DNA from 2 places in the Salinibacterium sp. TMP30 genome. Region 2 is predicted to be linked to the other one. Evidence: predicted binding sites of a transcription regulator. Region 2 holds the regulator's gene; the other holds the start of a gene.
The links. The regulator LexA, encoded in region 2, represses DNA repair genes until DNA is damaged. The targets are predictions, from matches to a motif close to TCGAACANNTGTTCGA.

Region 1 (10,198 bases), 130 kb from region 2:
CGGCAACAAGCTGGGCTGCTTCGGCATACCGCGCTAGCCATCCTGGGTGGGTTCCTTGGCCAGCCTTGCGAAAATTCATCACAACGCGAGCTGCTGCGAGCCGACCGGGGTCGTCGGCTTCGCAACCCCAGCCCGAGATTGCCGAGTCGACCGTTTCGAGAGCGTCAGCATCCAGTGTCTCGGGGTTGACGTGCTCAGATACAGTGCTCTGCGCAATCTCAAATGCACGGGTCACGGGCAGATCAGATTCAATCGCGTCGATGACACTCTTGGTATCTGCCACCGAAAGGCCGCCGACATCCGTTAGAGCACGGATCATGTGGACGCGGCGCACATGTTCCTCGCCGTAGGTTGCCTGATTAGGGGCCGAGCGCTCACCGGCAGACAGAAGACCTTCGCGCAGGTAGTACTTGATCGTGGCCACAGGTGCACCAGTCTCGCGGCTCAGCTCGGAAATCCTCATAATGGACACCCTAGCTATCCGCAGGTAGTTGTGCGCGCGACTGACCGGTATGACGCAGCCATTCAGGAATATCCTGATGGCACGGCGGTTGAATATGAGTGATGACTACACCACTTCGCCTTTCTGTTCTCGACCTGATTCCTGTTCGCAGCAACCAGACCTCCGCCGATGCGATTGCGGCAACCACGGCCCTCGCACAGCGTGCCGATGAACTCGGATTCTCACGCTATTGGGTTGCCGAGCACCACAACATGAAGGCGGTGGCCTCCACCAACCCCGCTGTACTCATCGGAATCTTGGCGGCCCAAACCCCGCGCATCCGTGTCGGCTCTGGGGGAGTGATGCTCCCCAACCACGCGCCCCTAGTGGTTGCAGAACAGTTTGCGATTCTCGAGGCTGCGTTCCCGGGGCGAATCGACTTGGGCATTGGGCGCGCTCCGGGCAGCGACCCCGTGATTACTTCCTACTTGCGGATGACGGGGACGACAAGTGATGTCGATGCCTTCCCGCGCAATGTGGCCGACATTCGCAGCCTCATGCATCCGGAGGGTGCAGCGCTTCAGCTGCAATCAGGGCAGATCTACGAACTTACGGCGACCCCCAACGCCGCCTCGGTTGCAGAGCTCTGGTTGCTCGGTTCTAGTGACTATTCGGCGCGTCTTGCTGCGGCACAAGGCATGCCCTACGTGTTTGCCCACCATTTCTCGGGTGAAGGAACAGAACGCATCTTGGGGCTGTACCGCGACAACTTTGTGGCCTCAGACCTTCTCAAAGAACCCCGCACCTTCCTCACCCTCAACGTTTCCGTTGCGGCGACAGCCGACGAGGCCTACGCAGCCGCATTGCCACAGTTGCAGCAAATGGCGCGTCTTCGCAGCGGAATGCCGCTGGGGCCACTCGCGACCATCGAGCAGGCCGCGGCAGCCGAAATCGCCCCCGCACAACAAGACATGGTGGATGCCATGGCCGAGCGTTGGGTGATCGATGAGCCAGTTGCGGCCGCGGCGCGCATTCGCTCGCTGGCATCCCGATTCGGTGTTGACGAGGTCATGGTCACGCCAGGCCTCTCGGCACACGATGCGGATGCGTCAAACACTTCGCCAGCGCGCGTGCGGGCACTCGAACTCTTGGCGGAGCAGTTGCTCCCGTAGCTCTGCCACTCGCCGGTCCAGTCTCGGTTTGGTGTTCCGAGTATCTTGTTGCGGCTGCAGCGCTCCCTATTTCGGGTTTGAGGCGTTCGGCCGGAGCCTCAGCTGCCGGATGCCCTCCTCCTCGCGCATTTCGACGTTCGAATTTAGCGACCTAACGAAGTCGCTAAAGGTCTTGAACTTCAGTGACGACTCATCGAATGATGGATCAATTCTGAGCATCTGAGTCTTGACAGCTGAACTGTTCAGCCAGTCAGAGTCTTCCTTTTGTTGCACGAGTCGCAGCGCTCGTACCAGAAGCTTGAGTGGGCTGATCTTCACGGATGGTGGTTCGGAAACCGGAGATTTGGCTGGGGTAGCGACCATCTTTTTGGTCACTTTGGTCGTCAGATTCAGCTTGTTCGATGAGGTAACCCGGGCCCCTGTCGCGGTCCCAACGGCCTCGGTCGTGGCTATCGCTGCGGATTGTTTTTCGGCAGGGGTGACTACACCCGCAGCATCAGCACCAAAGCTCGGGATCGTGTTGCTGCCAAACTCAACCCCCGGCAAGGAGTCATAGTCGGCAAATTTGTCGCATGACGAGGTGAGCGCCTGGCTCGTTCCGCCAGCGACTCCTACACCGACCACAAAACGGCCAAGCGTTTTCGCGCGCTGTGCGAGTGCCACGTAATCGGAGTCCCCGGCGACAATAACGACGTGGGTGAGCTCGGGCAACCGAAACAGGTCTTCCATCACGTCCACCGCGAGCCGGATGTCGGCGCCATTCTTCATTTGGGCGGTTAACGGAAAGAGTTGAACCAGTTCCACCGCGCGGTTGATGAGTTGCTTCTGGTAACCCGAGTTAACGGGCACCGACCAGTCGGCGTAGGCGCGACTGAGTGCCACCGTTCCAAAGGATGATGCGAAGTCGAGGATCGCTTCGACATCCACCTCAGCTTCGATCAGTTTGGCGCTCACCGAACTTGTGACGGCCCGACCTGCGCTGTGCGTACGGGCTTTGTCCTTCTGAAACTGACCGTGGCCATGCTTCTGGTTGTACCGCGAAATGACAATGTTGTCGAAGTCGATGTAGACCGCCACACGACCCTCTGTTGACCCCGTCACGTGCTCTCCTTTGTGCATGATTTTGCTACCCCACAGACCCATCGAGTTCGCGTATGAGGCTTCTTTGGCTCACGCTAGCAGTACACGCCGCGCGATTGAGAAACCATATGCGCCCTCGCATCGCTACGATTGTGGCGAGCACGGTGACGGGGGAGCATGATGACGTACAGCGCAATTCGAGTTCGCGCAACGCCTGGGGTCTCGCGGTCAGGTCGTACCGGTGTTGTGGTGATCGTTGCTGGCATCGCAGTGGCTGGGTGGATCTCGTTCGGCCGACATCTCTTTGGCATTGGTGGCGAACTCACGATCGCTTACGCAGCAACCCTGGGGATAATCTTTGCCGTTTTGCTGGTGCTCACGGGGCTAGCGGTTCGACACACAGCACGTCGTGGGTTCGAAACTCGCGCCATGACGCAGGCACTTCTCATCGCATCAGGGGTCTGTGGATTCTTGTTGGGACTCACAATCCCCGATTCAACACCGCGTGGGTTGCAGACAATCATCAGTGGTCCCACAGAGCCCGCGCTGGGCATCGCTATCGGGATCGCGAATCCCCTAGGAGTAATCGGAATCGCCACCGCGATCATTGCGCTCGTGCTCGCGATTCGTGACTCGCGCGGTCGAATCACACTCGTTGAAAGTTGGGGCGGCGAGGAAACCGCTGAAGCGGCCGACCGCGCATGACTCACTTGTGAACGAGCGACACTGATCCGATGTAGAGCTAATTGACGCTGCTAGTAGCGCACTATGGGGCTTTCGGGGAGTCCGCCATGATGAGGGTAACGCCGCCGGGGTGCTCGTTGGTCCCGATGTTGAGGCTGCGGTCGGTAACTCCTTCGGCGACCGCGTGCAGGCTGAGGTTGCGGCTTCGCGCATAAGTGCGCAGCAAGGCAAACGCCTCATCCATATCAATCGAGGCAGTCTGCGAGAGAACGCCTTTGGCTTGCTCGATCAATATTCGGCTGTTCAATGCACGCTGAAGTTGTTGAGAGACTATGCCGGTTTCTCGAATGTGTCGCTCTTGCAGAATACCTATCGTGGCAACATCTGTCAGTGCCTGCGCGACTGCCGCGTCGCGTGGATTCATCGCGCCACTGTGCGTGCTGAAGAGATTCATAGTGCCGAGCACTTCTCCACGTAACCTCATGGGCGTTGCGAGCACGGAACGAAACCCTCGCTGCAATGCTGCAGTGCGAAATTTGGGCCACTGAGTACCGGACTCATCGATGTCCGCAACAACGACCGCTTTACCGGTCGTGAAACATTGAATGCACGGGCCAGCTCCGGCATTCAGCTGCATCAATTCTACGAAGTCGGCCCGCTCACTGGTGGAGGCGACAACTTGCAGGCTACCCACCGCGTCGACAAGCATTAGCCCGCCAGCGTCGGTGTCGAGGATCTCGGTGCACTCCAGCAGCAGAGTATCCAACAAATCAACGACGTCGTAATCAGCTATCAACGTGTCGGCAAGTTTGACGAACGCCGCACTGATCCTGCCTTCCCTTGACGTTTCACTCATTGCTGCCTCCCACATGTTGTAAATGATGATATCGGCATCATTCTGCCGCCGTACCGAAATCAAGTCGGCGGGCAACCACGTCCTGAGCAACCTCCAGCACAGTGCGGCCGCTAGAGAACGCGTGTGCTTTCAGGAGAAGGAATGCTTCCGTTGCACTCACGTTCATTTGCACAAGGATCATTCCGGTGGCCTGATGTACGTCCCGCCGAAGTTCAGGAGCCTCACCTGTTGACTCAGAAGTCTTTTCGTGGCCTGCTGACTGGACTGCCATTCGTGCGGCCGGAAGCGTGACGCTACCGGCAAGGTTCAGCGCGGCCGATAGGTCGCTCGTACTTAAATTGCCCGGAACCGAGCAATACAAATCGACTAGGCCGATCGTGACAGCTCCCAACGACAATGGCAACGAAAACAGTGCACCGGCTCCTGTCTCCAGTACGGCCTCACTAAAAATCGGCCACTCAGAATGCCCCGCTGAGCGCAGATCTGGCACCAAGACGGGACGCCGAGTGCGGAGAGCTTCCCAATGAGGCCCTTCGCCCAACTCAAATTGCATCGCTTCCAGCTGCGCAGCAGTGTCATCGCTGGCGCAGATCGTCGACTGGTTACCTGCCTCGTCTAAAACGGAAATCGACGCGCCAGTGATGGGAAGCAAATCGACAAATCGGGAACATAGATCGCTATTAGCGCCACCTGCTCCCGGCGCTAATGGCCGTCCAGGCTCAGAACCCTGTAGCTCATCCACACGAGGCGACCCGGACAGCGACTGCGGAGGCCGAAACGCTGACAAGAACTCTCACGATCGCACCGCCCAAATTGTCGGAAAAACCCTGACGAGCAACGAGGTTCTAGATCGCAGGCCACCAAGAAATTCATAAAGCTAACCACCACTGTACTGTGCGAGCGATCACAACCGGCATGCCCGCTCGTAAGCGAGTGAGAGTTCGTCTGTCCGCTCCCTATTTGACAGAACCGCCATTCTGTGGCCGAATGGAGCGGTAGTCAATGTTTCTGCCCCAGTCCCCGGCAGTGATTTATTCACAGCGAAGGGGACAAAATGCGCGATCAATCAGTCGACTTTCTCGCCAACGCCAACGGCGATGTTCCACGAGAGGGTCTCGATTCCGAGACGCGCGACAGCGGCGAATTTGGGGACACTCAGCCAATTGACATGGCCTCGTTGATTGGCGTCTCGGGCGAGTCGTCATGACTATGACCCGGACGTTCCCGACCGAACTGCTCGTGCTTGACGACGGCGATTCGAGAGCAAAGCCGGTCTCCGCTGTCAATGACCCGATCGAGCGCCGCATTGCCGCTGAGATGACTGCGACGCTTCACGACTGGTTGCGTCAGTTGCCAGCGCCGTCGCTAGGTCGCCGGAGAGGTAACGGCCCAATTTAGCGAATACCAACTAACTCTTGCTGGGACAAAATCAACCATCACGGGCAACCTTGGCGCTGTTCCTTAGGTTGCACTAAACGAACGGAATGTGATTGACATGACAGGATTAGTTGTCGTTATCGGTATCATCGCGATCATCCTTATCTTCTTTGGGGGTTTCGTGCAGGCGGTTCAATGGCTGCTCTGGGTTGGCATCGTTTTGCTGGTCGTCGCGGTCATTGTGTGGCTGTTGCGCTTTATCAGCGGACGCCGCAATAGCTCCACCTGAGCCGTATCCTCCGCATTAGTCCACGCCCCAGCGGGGAGACTTCACCGAGGCAGCAACAGGGACAGTCTCGCTGAATCGGAGTTGCCACTGATGCCCAGCAATCGCTGGCGACCGCAGCCTATTCCACACGAGAGTGCCGACCTAAATGGTGCCAACCGCGATTGTGGTAGACGAGGGGTTGGACGCTATCTGGGTCGGAATCGACATGCGATTCAGTCGCCCGCACCAGAATGAGTGAGGCAGCCTCAGCGTCGAGCTGATTGATCCGGGTTCCCACGACCCATGCTGGTGCGCTCGGAAAGTACGGCTCTCCGGTGGGAAGTCTCGCCCACAATTGTCTGTCGGCAAAGCGATCAACTCCGCTGGTCGCGCACAGCTGGGCGATTTCGAGTTGATCTCTGCCGAGAAAGTGCACAACGTACGAGCGTGCACTTCGGATGCTTTCTGCCGTTGACGCGCGATGACTAATCGAAAAGGCAAGTAATGGTGGCACGGCGCTCACGGAAACAACTGAGGTAGCGGTGAGCGCAACAGGTCCAGCGGGGGAGTCCGCTGTTATCACGGAAACACCTCCGGGGTGTTGGCGAAATACCCGCGCAAAATCATCGACGCTAACTTCGCCTGACAGCGCGATGGGTCCCGGCGAGTTTTCCTCGTCGTTGCGTGCGGGTGCATGTTGTTGCTCTGTTGTCTGCATTCGTCCATCCGATAGATAGGGGGATGCAGTCAAGCGTGCGCGGCAATGCCAGATGCAGCGAGAATGTGTCGATTTATGTCTCTGTATTTCGTCAATTGTTTCGCTGAAGTGTGCGCCAGTTGACCTTCCGGCCCACGATGGTGGCATGCCTAGACAAATCCGTTTCAACGCCTTCGACATGAACTGCGTCGCTCATCAGTCCTCCGGAATGTGGCGCCACCCCGACGACCAATCGTGGCGCTACAAAGACCTCGACTACTGGACCGAACTCGCCCAACTGCTCGAGCGTGGCACTTTCGACGGCATCTTCATCGCCGATGTGCTCGGCACGTACGACGTCTATGCGGGGTCGAACGAGGCGGCCATCCGTCACGGAGCGCAAGTTCCCGTCAACGATCCACTGCTGCTGGTCTCCGCCATGGCTCACGTGACCGAGCACTTGGGCTTCGGAATTACCGCCGGCACGGCGTACGAGCATCCGTACCCCTTTGCCCGTCGTATGTCGACGCTCGATCACCTCACAAAGGGTCGAGTCGGGTGGAATGTGGTCACCGGATATCTCCCGTCCGCGGCCCGAAACATGGGAAACGACGACCAACGGGAGCACGATGACCGCTACGATCACGCCGACGAGTACCTCGAAGTGCTCTACAAACTGTGGGAGGGGTCCTGGGAAGACGACGCGGTGATTCGTGACCGCGAATCGGGCGTGTTCACTGATCCAAGCAAAGTTCATGACATCGACCATCGGGGCACACACTTCACGGTTCCCGGCATCCATTTGTCAGAACCGTCGACGCAGCGAACTCCTGTGATTTACCAAGCGGGTGCTTCACCCCGCGGCATCCAGTTCGCCGCCGGAAACGCCGAAGCGATCTTTGTTGCCTCGCCAACGAAAGCGGGCCTTAAAGCGACGGTGGCGCAGATTCGGGACGCCCTCGAAGCGGCAGGCCGCGACCGCTACTCCGCGCGCATTTACACCCTGCTGACAATCATCACCGACGCGACGTCAGAGAAGGCTCACGCGAAATATGCCGACTACCTGAGCTACGCCAGTGAGGAAGGTGCGCTCGTGTTTATGTCTGGCTGGATGGGAATCGATCTCTCGCAGTACGACCTCGATGAACCCATCGGCAACGTCAAGAGCAATGCCATCCAGTCGACTGTCGCCAATTTTCAGCAGGCAAACGACGACGGGAGTGAGTGGAAGGTTCGCGACATCGCCCGGCTCGGCGCAATTGGGGGATTAGGCCCCTTCATTATCGGATCGGGCGAAGAAATCGCGGATGAATTGCAAGACTGGGTCGAAGAAACCGATGTTGATGGGTTCAACCTTGCCTACGCGATTACTCCCGGCACCTTCGAAGACGTTGTTGACCATGTCATCCCCGTGCTGCGTAAGCGGGGGCTCTACCCACAGGAATATGTGGAAGGCACGTTGCGCAATAAGTTGCACGGGAGGGGAGATCGATTGCCTGCCGAGCACGCGGGCGCACGATACCGCCGACCCGCCTCGACGAGCGGGACGCCTGTCATAGCTTGATGGTGTATTTGAACCCGATGTGCGAAGCCTCGAAGCCGAGCTTTTTGTAGAAGCGATGGGCGTCGGTGCGCGCTTCATCAGAGGTGAGCTGGATGAGGGAGGCACCAAGCGCGGGCGCTGCGGTTTCGATGACCCAGCGCATCATGGCGCCGCCGATGCCCGCGGAGCGTTGGCTTGCGGCAACACGTACGGCTTCGACTTGAAGTCGGTGCGAACCGCGTCGGGCCATTCCCGGGATGGCGGTCAGCTGCATAGTTGCGACGACATCACCCGATGGGGCAACCACAACGAGCAGAGCGTTTGCCGGGGTAGTCGCGATGGCGTGAAAAGCCTTCTCATAAGCGGGACGGTCTTCGGGGCGCGCGGTGTCACCGCGAAGGGCGCTGACAGGGTCATCCGCCAATAGTTGGAGGATGGTGTCGATGTCGCCCAGTTCTGAATACCGAAGAATCATCTCCCCATCACGCGTCTGGAGAGTTGTCGGGACAGTCACTTTAGAAAACACGACTATGACGATATCAGCGTCGACAGCGATGCCGGAGGCGCATCGCGGTACAGCCGTGGGTTTGGCGACCCACAATTCCTTTCTCGCCACCGAAGGCTCGCGCGCGCTTTCACGAGATAGCGTCTGACCAGCGTGCCCGCTTGCGCAACATTCGAAGATATGTTCGAATTCGGTTATGCGGTGGAGTGGACAGCAGGTCAGTAGCGAAGTGCCCAACGCGCTGCCGGGGCTCGCACGCCTCAATAATCTTGTCCGCACCGTACGCACCCCAGACTTCGAGGGCGTAACCTTCTACGAAGTGCTCGCAAAGAGTGCTCTCAATAGGGTTCCGACCGCCAGCGATATGCCATTCGGGTGGACCATCAACCCGATGCGCGGATGCCTCCACCAGTGCACGTATTGTTTCGCCCGCCCAACGCACGAGTTTCTTGATCTTGACGCAGGCAAAGACTTCGATACTCAGATCATCGTCAAAGTCAACGTGGCTGAGGTGCTTGCAAAGGAGCTCAGCAAACCGGGCTGGGGCCGGCATCCGGTCGCTTTGGGCACCAATACCGATCCCTATCAACGTGCAGAGGGTCGCTATCGGTTGATGCCCGGGATCATCGCCGCACTTGCAGGCTCCGGCACGCCGCTCTCCATCCTCACCAAGGGAACGCTGCTGCGGCGAGATCTTGCGCTGCTTGCCGAGGCGAGCGAACACGTGCCGGTCGATATAGGCCTGTCGATCGCGATCTACGATGACGAGCTGCAGCAGTCGGTCGAGCCAGGCACGCTAACGGCGAAAGCGCGGTTGGCGACGGTCACGGCGGTGCGCGAGGCTGGTCTCGATTGCGCGGTGTTCCTGATGCCCATTTTGCCGTTTCTCACCGACACCCGGGATCATCTTGAACGTGCTGTTGCCCGGGTGAAGGCTGCTGGTGGCACTTCGATTACCTACTCAGCGTTGCACTTGAAGCCCGGCACCAAGGAGTGGTATTTCCAGTGGCTAGAGACTGCTCATCCAGAATTAGTTCAGCGATATCACTCCATGTACGCGCGGGGAACGTACGCGCCTAAGGAGTACAGGCAGTGGCTTGCGGCAAAACTGCGGCCGATCATCCGTCGATACGGTTTAGAGCGAACGGTGCTCGACCCAGCGACGGGCATCGTAGGTTCGCGAGCGCAGCTTCGTACCGGTGACACTAACGGTGAGCGCTCATTGATCGCCGAAGAGTTGCCGCCCGAACTGGCCGCGCGGGCGATGCCCCAGCCGATGCTGTTCTAATGAGCGCTGTTTCGCAAACGCTTCACTCCAGATTAGTCTGGGCGCACGAAAAGGCCGTGTGGTCAGCGCGGCCATTAAGGAGTTTTGAGCTATGCCTGGCGACAAGAATTCACGACTCAAGGATCCCGAACTCTATGAAGAGTTGCGCGACGACGGTGCCTCGAAAGAAAAAGCGGCGCGCATCTCAAACGCTGCTGCCAATGAGGGGCGCTCGGAAATAGGCAAACGAGGTGGCGAATCAGGGCCGTACGAAGAGTGGACAGTGAAGGAGTTGAAAGCTCGCGCG
Region 2 (10,198 bases):
CGACCCACTTGGCCCGATCACCACCACCACCTCACCACGACCAATCGTGGTTGAAATGTCTTTGAGCACGTGCAGCTCACCGAAATGTTTGTTGACATGGTCAATTACGACCAGAGGTTCACCGCTCTGTGCTGGCATCTTTCAAGACAACCACACCCGCGCAAGTAGGGTCAAACGGCACGCCTAGATGTGACCCGCTCGTGACCCAGATCAGCTACTGCGTTGCGCGAATGCACTCTCATAGAGGCATACGGAGGCAGCGGTCGCCAAGTTCATCGACTCCGCATGACCATAAATCGGCACCGAGATGACCCAGTCGGCAAGCGCATAGTGCTCGTCGGTGAGTCCCCGAGCCTCATTGCCAAACAACCAGGCGGTCGGATGATCGAGCACTCCCTCATTGCGGGCAGCTAACAGATCACCGCCCTTGATGTCTGCAGCGATCACACGAAGGTCGGCGCCCTTAACTCGTTCAAGAACAGCCTCGAGCTCAACGCCGACGGCGACAGGCAGGTGAAAAAGCGAACCCGTTGTGGCGCGAACAACCTTGGGGTTATAGAGATCGACGCTTCGACCGGTGAGAATCACACCGTCAGCACCAGCAGCATCCGCCGCACGAATGATTGTTCCCGCGTTACCAGGATCTCGGACCTCTTCAAGGATCGCGATGAGCTTAGGGCCGCCCGATAGTAAATCCTTTACCGATGTCGGGAACTGTCGGCAGACCGCGATAACACCCTGCGGCGTGACAGTGTCGGCCATCGTCTCGATCACTTGCTCGGTGACGAACTCGACCTCTATCCCTGCCTCCTCAGCCGCGCGGGCGAGGTCGGTGTGGCGCTCAAGCGCGGTCGGAGTCGCGTAAAGCTCAACAAGGAGCTCCGGCCGAAAAGTAAGGGCTTCGGAGACTGATTGGGGGCCTTCCAACAGGAAAAGCCCAGTCTCCGACCGGGCGCTCTTCTTCTCAAGTTTGGCCACTGCTCGTACACGTGGTGAGCGCGGGTTATCAATCACATTATTAACCCTAAACTCAGCCGGCACACATACGAGAAACGGCACGCTGTGCTGACCAAATTGGACAGTACAGCGTGCCGTTGCACGAGGTGTGGTGCGACTACTTATGCAGCCGAACGAGGTGCTGACGTGTCAGCAGGAAGTGCACCCTTAGCGGTTGCAACCAGCGAGGCGAACGTTGCGGGCTCGGTGACGGCGAGGTCAGCGAGGATACGACGGTCAACCTGCACACCAGCCAAGTTCAAGCCCTGGATGAGACGGTTATACGTGAGGCCATTTGCCCGCGATGCAGCGTTGATGCGCTGGATCCACAGACGACGGAATTCACCCTTGCGGGCACGACGGTCGCGGTACGCGTAGACGAGCGAGTGAGTTACCTGCTCTTTGGCCTTGCGGTAGAGACGCGAACGCTGTCCGCGGTAACCCTTGGCGCGCTCGAGAATAACCCGACGCTTCTTGTGAGCGTTTACCGCTCTCTTAACTCTTGCCATGATGTATTTCCTAAACCCTTTACTTACCGAGAAGCTTCTTGATGACCTTGGCGTCCTGCGGTGCAAGAACCTGATCCTGGTTGAGCGAGCGCTTGCGCTTTCCGCTCTTAACCTCGAGGTTGTGTCGCATACCCGCCTGCTGCTTCATGACCTTGCCGCTGCCGGTGATCTTGAAACGCTTCTTGGTGCCTGAGTGCGTCTTCTGCTTAGGCATCTTTCTCCTCTTTCTCTGGAACTTCTGCCTCACGAGGCTTCTTGTTAGCAACCTTGCGGGCCTCGGCTTCAGCCTTCGCTGTTGCCTTGGTCTTGTGTGGGCCAATAATCATGACCATGTTTCGACCGTCAATGGTCGGCGTGGATTCAATCGAACCAAACTCCGACACATCTTCGGCAAACTTTTGCAACAAACGCACGCCCTGATCGGGGCGAGACTGCTCGCGGCCACGGAACAAGATCATCGCTTTGACCTTGTCGCCGCTGGCGAGGAAACCCTCGGCACGCTTGCGCTTGGTTTCGTAATCGTGTGTGTCGATCTTCAGACGGAAACGAACCTCTTTGAGGATCGTGTTCGTCTGGTTTCGACGAGCTTCTTTCGCCTTCTGCGCCTCTTCGTACTTGAACTTGCCGTAATCCATGATCTTGGCAACGGGAGGCTTGGAGCTGGGAGCAACCTCGACCAAATCTAGATCTGCCTCTTGGGCGAGCTTGAGGGCGACGTCAATAGAGACGACACCGACTTGTTCACCGCCGGGTCCGACAAGACGGACCTCAGGAACTCGGATTCGGTCGTTGGTACGGGGATCGCTGATGCGTGTTCTCCTTACAGTTCGTGGTGCATTTTGGCACGCGGAGCGTTTCACAAAATACAGATCGGCGGATGCCGTGGCACGAAAGAGGATCGTCATGCAGCAGAACACTGCAACACCCTTTAAAGCTGTAGAGCGAGCATCCGGAACAATTAGCACGACCAGACGACTGATCACACGCACTGAACCGCAAACGAACTCTGCGGGGTGCAACTACCCGGTAACCTTGTATGCGGTTGACAGGTGGGAGAATCTCCACTTTCGTATCCGGGGCAAGCCCCGGGCCTGCATAAGGATAGCAGAGCGAACCCCAATTAGCGAAGGACATCATGAGCGAGCCCACCAACGACGACTTTTCCGAACTTCGCGACATCTCCGAAGTTCCTGCAGTGGAGGTCATCAACACGGTTGCCGTGCACATGTTGAGCGCCACCGCCGTAAAACTTGGACTCTCCGAAGGCCCGCACGCCGAGTCAGAGAAAGACCTCGATGAAGCACGCAAACTCATCAACGTCTTGGCGGGTTTTGTGACCGCGGCCGCTCCAGAGATCGGCAATCACCACGCTCGACCGCTGAGAGACGGACTGCGCTCACTTCAACTCGCGTTCCGGGAAGCGTCGACGTTCCCCGACGCGCCCGGACAAGGCCCGGGCGAGAAATGGACCGGTCCGGTCAACTAGCGGCGAAGTATTCAGGAGAGCCAGTGCTTTCGGGCGTACTGGCGACAGTGCTGAAGTCAACCCTTCTGTCCACCCAGACAAGCGAGTCGAGGTTAGTTGGCGCCGGCCGCTGGGGCACGAACCACTTGCACTGCCAGCGAATCGACTGACTGCGCGATAAGTTCGGATGTCGCCCAACGTTCGCGCATCCGGTCCATTGTCGAGTCGAGAGCTTCGCGATCGAGTCCGGGCCGCATGGCAATCTGAACGACTAGCTCGGGGCCCTGCAATCTTGCCCCGGGATCTCCCGGCAGAAGTTGCACCTCGGCGACGTCGTTCTCGTCTGCAGCCGAGGCGGCGAATTCGTCACGCACGTCCACCCGCAAATAGCTGGGCGTCCAGTCAATCGATTGAGCGATAGACCACAATGCCGGTCGCCGGATGACGAACTCACTGTCGCTGAGCGGGTCAATAATCACTAGGTCAGTTTTTTCGCTCGCAGCGGCAAGGGCAACGCGGGTTCCCGCTGCAGGCACTGGCCGGGCTTGGGGGTTCCAGTTGCTCATCGCGTCGACGGAACTGAACACCGGCAGAACGGCGCGACCATCGGGGCCGGTAACGGTCACGATCGACAGTTCTTGGGTCTTATCGGAGGTAAGACCCGCGTCGGTGGTTGTGGTCTCCCCCGCTTTCGCGAGCAGTGGGATGAGGAGGCGAGACTCCCGAACGATATCGACGACATCGGCCTCTGTTGCCTCACTCTGATGAAACCGAATAATAACGTCTAAGAGCTTGGGCGGGGCACTGCCGTCGTCATCGGACGCCGAATTCGGTTCAAACGAGCGGCCCTCCCATGGAGTGCCGGCAGAGTCTGTCAGATTCTTCTCAGTTGCCACTGCAGAATCCTCCAATTCAGAAATCTAATTACTGTGACGAAACGTCGAGCGCCTCAGCGAGTGTGAATGCTTTTGCGTAGAGAGCCTTGCCGACAATGGCGCCTTCCAATCCCAAAGGAACGAGCTCGCGCAGCTCGATGAGGTCATCGAGACTCGCAACTCCGCCCGAAGCAATAACGGGGCGTTGGGTGCGATCCATCACCTGGCGAAGCAATTCGACGTTGGGTCCCTGAAGCGTGCCGTCTTTCGTGACGTCCGTGACGACGTAGCGGCAGCATCCAGCAGCCTCAAGTCGCTCGAGAACAGTCCAGAGGTCGCCACCCTCTTGGGTCCAACCGCGAGCCGCTAACGTAGTGCCGCGCACATCGAGGCCAACAGCGATCGCCTCACCATATTCAGCGATAACGTGTGCTGCCCACTCGGGGTTTTCGAGTGCGGCGGTGCCCAGGTTGATGCGCTTGGCGCCCGTGGCGAGGGCAGCTTTAAGCGATTCGTCGTCGCGGATGCCGCCAGAAAGTTCGATGTTTACACGCTTGGGCGTCGACTTGATGACCTTTTTGATCATCGCTTGATTGTTGCCGCGCCCGAAGGCTGCATCGAGGTCCACAAGATGGATCCACTCGGCACCCTGATCGACCCAATCATGGGCCGCAGCACATGGGTCACCGTAGCTCTTTTCGGTTCCGGCTTCACCCTGCGTGAGTCGCACGGCCTTGCCGTCAGCAACATCAACGGCAGGCAAAAGTGTGAGGCTGGGGGTTTTATTGAACTCGCTCATAGATTTACTCTCTGAAGACCTGATCGCGGAACGCCGCGCACAAGCATCCGATACTAGTGCACGTAGAAGCGCCGCAAAATCACAACGACGTCAACCAGTTACGGAGTAGGTGAATTCCCGCTTCACCCGACTTCTCGGGATGAAACTGAGTAGCCGTCAACGGCCCGTTTTCGATGGCGGCAAGGAAGCGCCCACCGTGCTCGGACCACGTCAGTTTCGGCTGCGGAAATGGGGGCTGAACGTCAAGCGTCCACTGCTGTGCAGCATACGAGTGCACGAAGTAAAACCGCTCATCGCGGATCGAATCAAACAGCGACGTGTCATCGGGAGTTTCGACAGTATTCCAGCCCATGTGAGGCAAAACTGGCGCCGGTAACTTTTCTACAACACCGGGCCACTCATTGAGACCCCGCGTCTGAACGCCATGCTCATCGCCTGAAGAAAACAACACCTGCATACCAACACAGATCCCCATCACCGGGCGGCTGCCCGTGAGCCGTTTTTCGATGATCGCACCGCCGCGAACAGACTCGAGCGCCGACATGACAGCAGCGAACGCACCCACACCGGGAACAAGGAGACCGTCTGCGGCTTCAGCAACAGAACGATCGGCACTGAGCCGAACATTTGCTCCCGCAGCCTCTAAAGCCTTAGCAGCCGAATGGACGTTGCCGGAACCGTAGTCGAGGATCACGACCGAGGGAGCTACCACTACAGCGCACCCTTGGTCGAAGGTATTCCTGTGACCCGAGCGTCAGGCTCGACTGCACTCCGCATTGCTCTAGCAAAGGCTTTAAACTCCGCCTCAGCAATGTGGTGCGGGTCGCGACCGCCCAAAACAGTGATGTGCACGGTGATGCCCGCGTTGAAACTGATTGCCTCAAAGACGTGGCGAACCATAGACCCCGTGAAGTGTCCACCAATCAGGTGCAACTCAAACCCGGAAGGCTCGCCGGAGTGCACGAGGTACGGACGACCAGAAACATCAACAACGGCACGAACGAGTGCCTCGTCGAGGGGGACGAGTGCGTCGCCGTAGCGCGAGATGCCAGCTTTGTCGCCCAGCGCTTGCTTAATAGCGAGGCCCAAAGCGATGCCAATGTCTTCTACCGTGTGGTGCACATCAATGTGAGTGTCCCCCGTCGCCTTCACCGTGAGGTCAATTAGGGAGTGCTTCGAGAACGCCGTCAGCATGTGGTCGTAGAAGGGCACGCTCGTCTCGATGGATGACGTGCCAGTGCCGTCGAGATTGATCGAAAGCTCGATAGTCGACTCGCTGGTCTCGCGAGTAATCGTCGCGGTGCGGTGTGAAGTCATTACTCAACTCTACCGAGCGCTTGGAGATCAGCCATCGCATCCAAGAAGGCGCTGGTTTCTGCTTCAGTGCCGGCAGTGACCCGTAGGTGGTTCGGGATGCCAACGTCGCGGATCAGAATATCTTGGATGAGGAGCTTGTGAAAGAGCGCCTGAGGGTCAGCAACGTTGCCAAACAGCACAAAATTCGACTCGCTCGGCACCGGGGTGAACCCCAAAGCGGCGAGCCCGACACTCATGCGATCACGCTGGGTTTTTATTTCGTCAACCATGGCAAGCATTTCGGGCGCGTGCGAGAGGGCGGCGACCGCGGCGGCCTGGGTCAGAGCAGAGAGGTGGTACGGGAGGCGAACGAGGCGGAGAGCATCGGCGATTGCCGGATCAGCGGCGAGATAACCAACTCGCGCACCGGCAAAGGCGAACGCTTTACTCATGGTGCGCGAGATGATCAGTCGCGGCCGGCCCTCGAGCAGAGTGAGCGCAGATTCGCGGTCGGAGAATTCTGCATACGCTTCGTCGACCAACACGATGCCAACAGTGGCGTCATAAGCAGCAGCTACCGTCGCGTTGCTTACCGGGGTGCCCGTGGGGTTGTTCGGCGAACAGAGGAATACGACGTCAGGATTGTGCGCGGCAATTGCCGCGACTACGGTCTCGGGTGTGATGTCGTAGTCGACATCCCTAGCGGCAGTAACCCATTCCGTTCCCGTGCCGGACGCGATGATGGAGTGCATTGAATAGGTCGGTGGGAAGCCAAGCACACGTCGACCTGGCCCGCCAAAGGCTTGGAGCGTTTGTTGGAGGACTTCGTTCGAACCGTTGGCGGCCCAAATGTTCTCAGCGGTGAGTCCGTGGCCGAGGTAGCTAGCAAGTGCCTCGCGAAGCTCGGTGAACTCACGGTCGGGGTAGCGATTCGCGGTCATCACGGCCTTAGCCAACGCCATCACGATGTCGGTTGCGACAGCTTCAGGAATGGGATGCGTGTTCTCGTTGACATTGAGCTGGATGCTCACCGGGTCGGTTGGCGCACCGTAGGGCTTGAGCCCCCGAAGGTCATCACGGATGGGGAGATCTGAAAGCGAAGTCACTCCACAATGCTAGAGGCAGACGGCGTGATCGATGCACGGGAGTCGGGAGATGCCGCGTGCCCGCTCGCGTCTCGACTCTTATGGGTGGCCCGTGCTGTTACTGCGAAAAGCGTGAGGGAATCGCGAGCTCTTGGCCGGCATACACGTCTGCCGAGGGCAACTGGTTGAGTTCAATCAACTGAGCGACAACCTCGCGGGGATCGTGACCCGGCGCATTCTGCTCAGCAATGGCCCAGAGTGACTGCCCCGCAGCGACATCAACATAGTCGAACGCGGTGCCGTTCGACTCCAGCGTTGCAGCCGCATCTCCACCGTTGAGCGAAAACACGAGCGCGGCGATAACCAGCGGCGTGGCCGCGAGCGTCATAAGAACAACGCGGCCACGCGTGGTGAGGCGAAGACGCGGTGCGGACTGCCGAGCACGGTTTACCGCGTTGGGTGCAATCACTGCAGTTGACATCATTCTCTCCTCTAGGGGTTCTCGCACCCGACTCTCGGCCGGGAGGGCCGGGTGCGAAGCTGTGTTCCGAACATACATTCGAATTGTTCGAATTTCAAGTACATCTTCGAACGAGCCACCGACATTGCTTCGCGACACTCGAACAAATGTTTGTTTTTAGCCTGTCCTGAGGATACAGTTTCGAATGAGCCACTGACATTGGAATGGTTCGTGGCAGAAATCGAGGAATCGTGACTGACTTAACTGCACCCAACGGCGACCCTGCAGAGCGTGGAACCCGGCGGCGCACCAGCCTGAGCGCGAAACAACTCGCGATCCTCGAAATGATTCAACGTGCCGTTGCTACTCAGGGGTACCCGCCGAGCATGCGGGAGATTGGGGATGCGGTCGGCCTCTCCTCTCTCTCGAGCGTCACCCACCAGCTGAACCAGCTTGAGCTCAGCGGCTACGTGCGCCGTGACCCCAACCGTCCGCGAGCGATCGAGGTTCTTATCGACGTGCCGAGCGCCATCGACGAATCCAGCACGATCGGCCCATCAATGGGCGATGCTGCGATGGTTCCGCTCGTCGGGCGCATCGCTGCTGGTATCCCCATCACTGCCGAACAGCACGTCGAAGAAGTTTTTCCCCTGCCTCGACAGCTCGTCGGCAAGGGTGACCTCTTCATGCTTAAAGTCGTCGGAGATTCGATGATTGATGCGGCCATCTGTGACGGCGACTGGGTGGTGGTTCGTCAACAGCAGACCGCCGAGAACGGCGACATTGTTGCAGCCATGCTCGACGACGAAGCAACCGTCAAGGTGTTCCGCCAACGAGACGGCCACACCTGGCTGCTCCCCCGCAACTCCAACTTTGAACCGATTCTCGGCGACTACGCCCAAGTGCTCGGCAAAGTTGTAACGGTTCTGCGCGCTCTCTAAACCGCGTCTGTCACGAACTCGGTAAGTTCCGGCAACCTCGCCGGATGAACGAGCGCGCTGACCAGAGTGCCATCCTCGCGATAGTCAGTCGAGAGCACACGTCCCTGCACGTGCAGTCGCGAAATAATTTCACCGCGGTCATAGGGAACGAGCAAGGTGACCTCGACCTCAGGCGCTGGCAAGAGCTCCGCAATACGCACGTTGAGTTCGTCAATGCCCTCACCCGAGCGGGCAGAAACAAAAATTCCCGTCGGCTCGAGACCACGAATCAACAAGCGCTGGTCGTCATCCGCAAGATCGCTTTTATTGAACACAACAATCTCAGGGATATCCCGGGCGCCCAGTTCGCCAATCACATCGCGCACCGTAGCAAGCTGAGCGCCCGGATCTGGATGCGACGCATCAACAACGTGCACAATGACATCCGACTGCCCAATCTCCTCAAGAGTTGAACGGAAAGCCTCAACAAGTTGGTGCGGCAGATTGCGCACAAAACCAACAGTGTCGCTGAGCGTAAACAGTCGACCGTCTGCTGTCTCGGAACGCCGCACAGTGGCATCGAGGGTCGCGAACAGCGCGTTTTCGACGAGCACACCAGCACGGGTCAACCGGTTCAACAGACTCGACTTGCCCGCGTTCGTATAGCCGGCAATGGCCACGCTTGGCACCTCGAAACGATCACGGTTCGCACGCTTCGCCTCACGGGCGGGGGCGAATCCCTTGATCTGCTTGCGGAGGCGCGCCATGCGCGTATGAATACGGCGACGATCGAGTTCAATCTTGGTCTCACCGGGGCCACGACTACCCATTCCGGCACCCGCACCACCCACCTGACCACCAGCTTGGCGAGACATCGACTCACCCCAACCACGCAAGCGAGGAAGCAAGTATTCAAGCTGCGCGAGCTCAACCTGGGCTTTGCCCTCGCGACTTGTTGCGTGCTGACTGAAGATGTCGAGGATTACCGCGGTGCGGTCAATCACCTTTACTCCCACGACGTCTTCAAGTGCGCGTCGCTGGCTAGGAGCGAGCTCCGTATCGGCAATCACCGTGTCAGCACCCGTTGCCGCCACCACGTCACGCAGTTCGATCGCTTTTCCCTTACCGAAGTATGTGCTCGGGTCTGGGTGTGAACGGCTCTGCAAGAGGCCATCAAGCACCACTGCGCCTGCAGTCTCCGCGAGAGCGGACAGCTCACGAAGTGAATTCTCCGCATCGCGCAGGGTGCCCTGACCATAAATTCCGATGAGAACAACGTTCTCAATCCGCAACTGGCGGTATTCGACCTCGGTGACGTCATCAAGCTCCGTCGAGAGCCCTCGAACACGCTTGAGCGCGTGGCGATCGTCGCGATCAAACTGGTCGCCATCGCGATCTGACTCATAGTGAGCATCCGATTGCAGCGCTTGCGCGCCGGATGCACCCGAACCGAAACGCGTTACCGCGGCATGGTCGGAGCCTTCGCTGGCGAGCACGCGGTCGACGGAACGATCGGCGTCGTTGCCGTCGGAGGCCTCGATACTGGAATCTGTTGTAATTCGCGTCATTGGGTTAACCCTACTTCTCTAGTATTCGGTAAGTTCTGTGCATGGCTAACGAGCATTACTTCTCGTCAACACCCGAGAGTGATCTCAAGTTGCGGACGATTCACGCGACCATTGCTGGGGTCGAGCGCGAACTTGTCACGTCAAATGGGATCTTCAGCCCTATGCGCATCGACGCGGGAACCCAAGTTCTTTTGTCGAACGTGCCAGCGCCTCCTCCGGGAGGAA

Region 1: the regulator LexA is predicted to act here: its motif matches at 8,797-8,812, upstream of AADH44_RS07330 (Rv2578c family radical SAM protein).

Annotation. Positions count from the first base shown of each region.
Region 1 is NZ_CP151642.1:1,499,081-1,509,278, reverse strand. Features, by position in the region: gene AADH44_RS07390 (MerR family transcriptional regulator) at 1-463, opposite strand, end outside; gene AADH44_RS07385 (LLM class flavin-dependent oxidoreductase) at 565-1,614, shown strand; gene AADH44_RS07380 (NYN domain-containing protein) at 1,681-2,715, opposite strand; gene AADH44_RS07375 (hypothetical protein) at 2,875-3,399, shown strand; gene AADH44_RS07370 (GAF and ANTAR domain-containing protein) at 3,461-4,234, opposite strand; gene AADH44_RS07365 (GAF and ANTAR domain-containing protein) at 4,272-4,976, opposite strand; gene AADH44_RS07360 (hypothetical protein) at 5,289-5,441, shown strand; gene AADH44_RS07355 (hypothetical protein) at 5,438-5,632, shown strand; gene AADH44_RS07350 (hypothetical protein) at 5,730-5,900, shown strand; gene AADH44_RS07345 (flavin reductase family protein) at 6,019-6,597, opposite strand; gene AADH44_RS07340 (LLM class flavin-dependent oxidoreductase) at 6,743-8,140, shown strand; gene AADH44_RS07335 (GNAT family N-acetyltransferase) at 8,130-8,594, opposite strand; gene AADH44_RS07330 (Rv2578c family radical SAM protein) at 8,821-9,912, shown strand; gene AADH44_RS07325 (Rho termination factor) at 10,004-10,198, shown strand, end outside.
Region 2 is NZ_CP151642.1:1,626,447-1,636,644, forward strand. Features, by position in the region: gene AADH44_RS07925 (amino acid ABC transporter ATP-binding protein) at 1-114, opposite strand, end outside; gene AADH44_RS07930 (RNA methyltransferase) at 211-1,014, opposite strand; gene rplT (50S ribosomal protein L20) at 1,119-1,505, opposite strand; gene rpmI (50S ribosomal protein L35) at 1,525-1,719, opposite strand; gene infC (translation initiation factor IF-3) at 1,712-2,314, opposite strand; gene AADH44_RS07950 (DUF1844 domain-containing protein) at 2,641-2,991, shown strand; gene AADH44_RS07955 (SseB family protein) at 3,084-3,866, opposite strand; gene priA (bifunctional 1-(5-phosphoribosyl)-5-((5-phosphoribosylamino)methylideneamino)imidazole-4-carboxamide isomerase/phosphoribosylanthranilate isomerase PriA) at 3,895-4,644, opposite strand; gene hisH (imidazole glycerol phosphate synthase subunit HisH) at 4,724-5,356, opposite strand; gene hisB (imidazoleglycerol-phosphate dehydratase HisB) at 5,356-5,961, opposite strand; gene AADH44_RS07975 (histidinol-phosphate transaminase) at 5,961-7,046, opposite strand; gene AADH44_RS07980 (LysM peptidoglycan-binding domain-containing protein) at 7,144-7,506, opposite strand; gene lexA (transcriptional repressor LexA) at 7,737-8,426, shown strand; gene hflX (GTPase HflX) at 8,423-9,973, opposite strand; gene AADH44_RS07995 (methyltransferase) at 10,015-10,198, shown strand, end outside.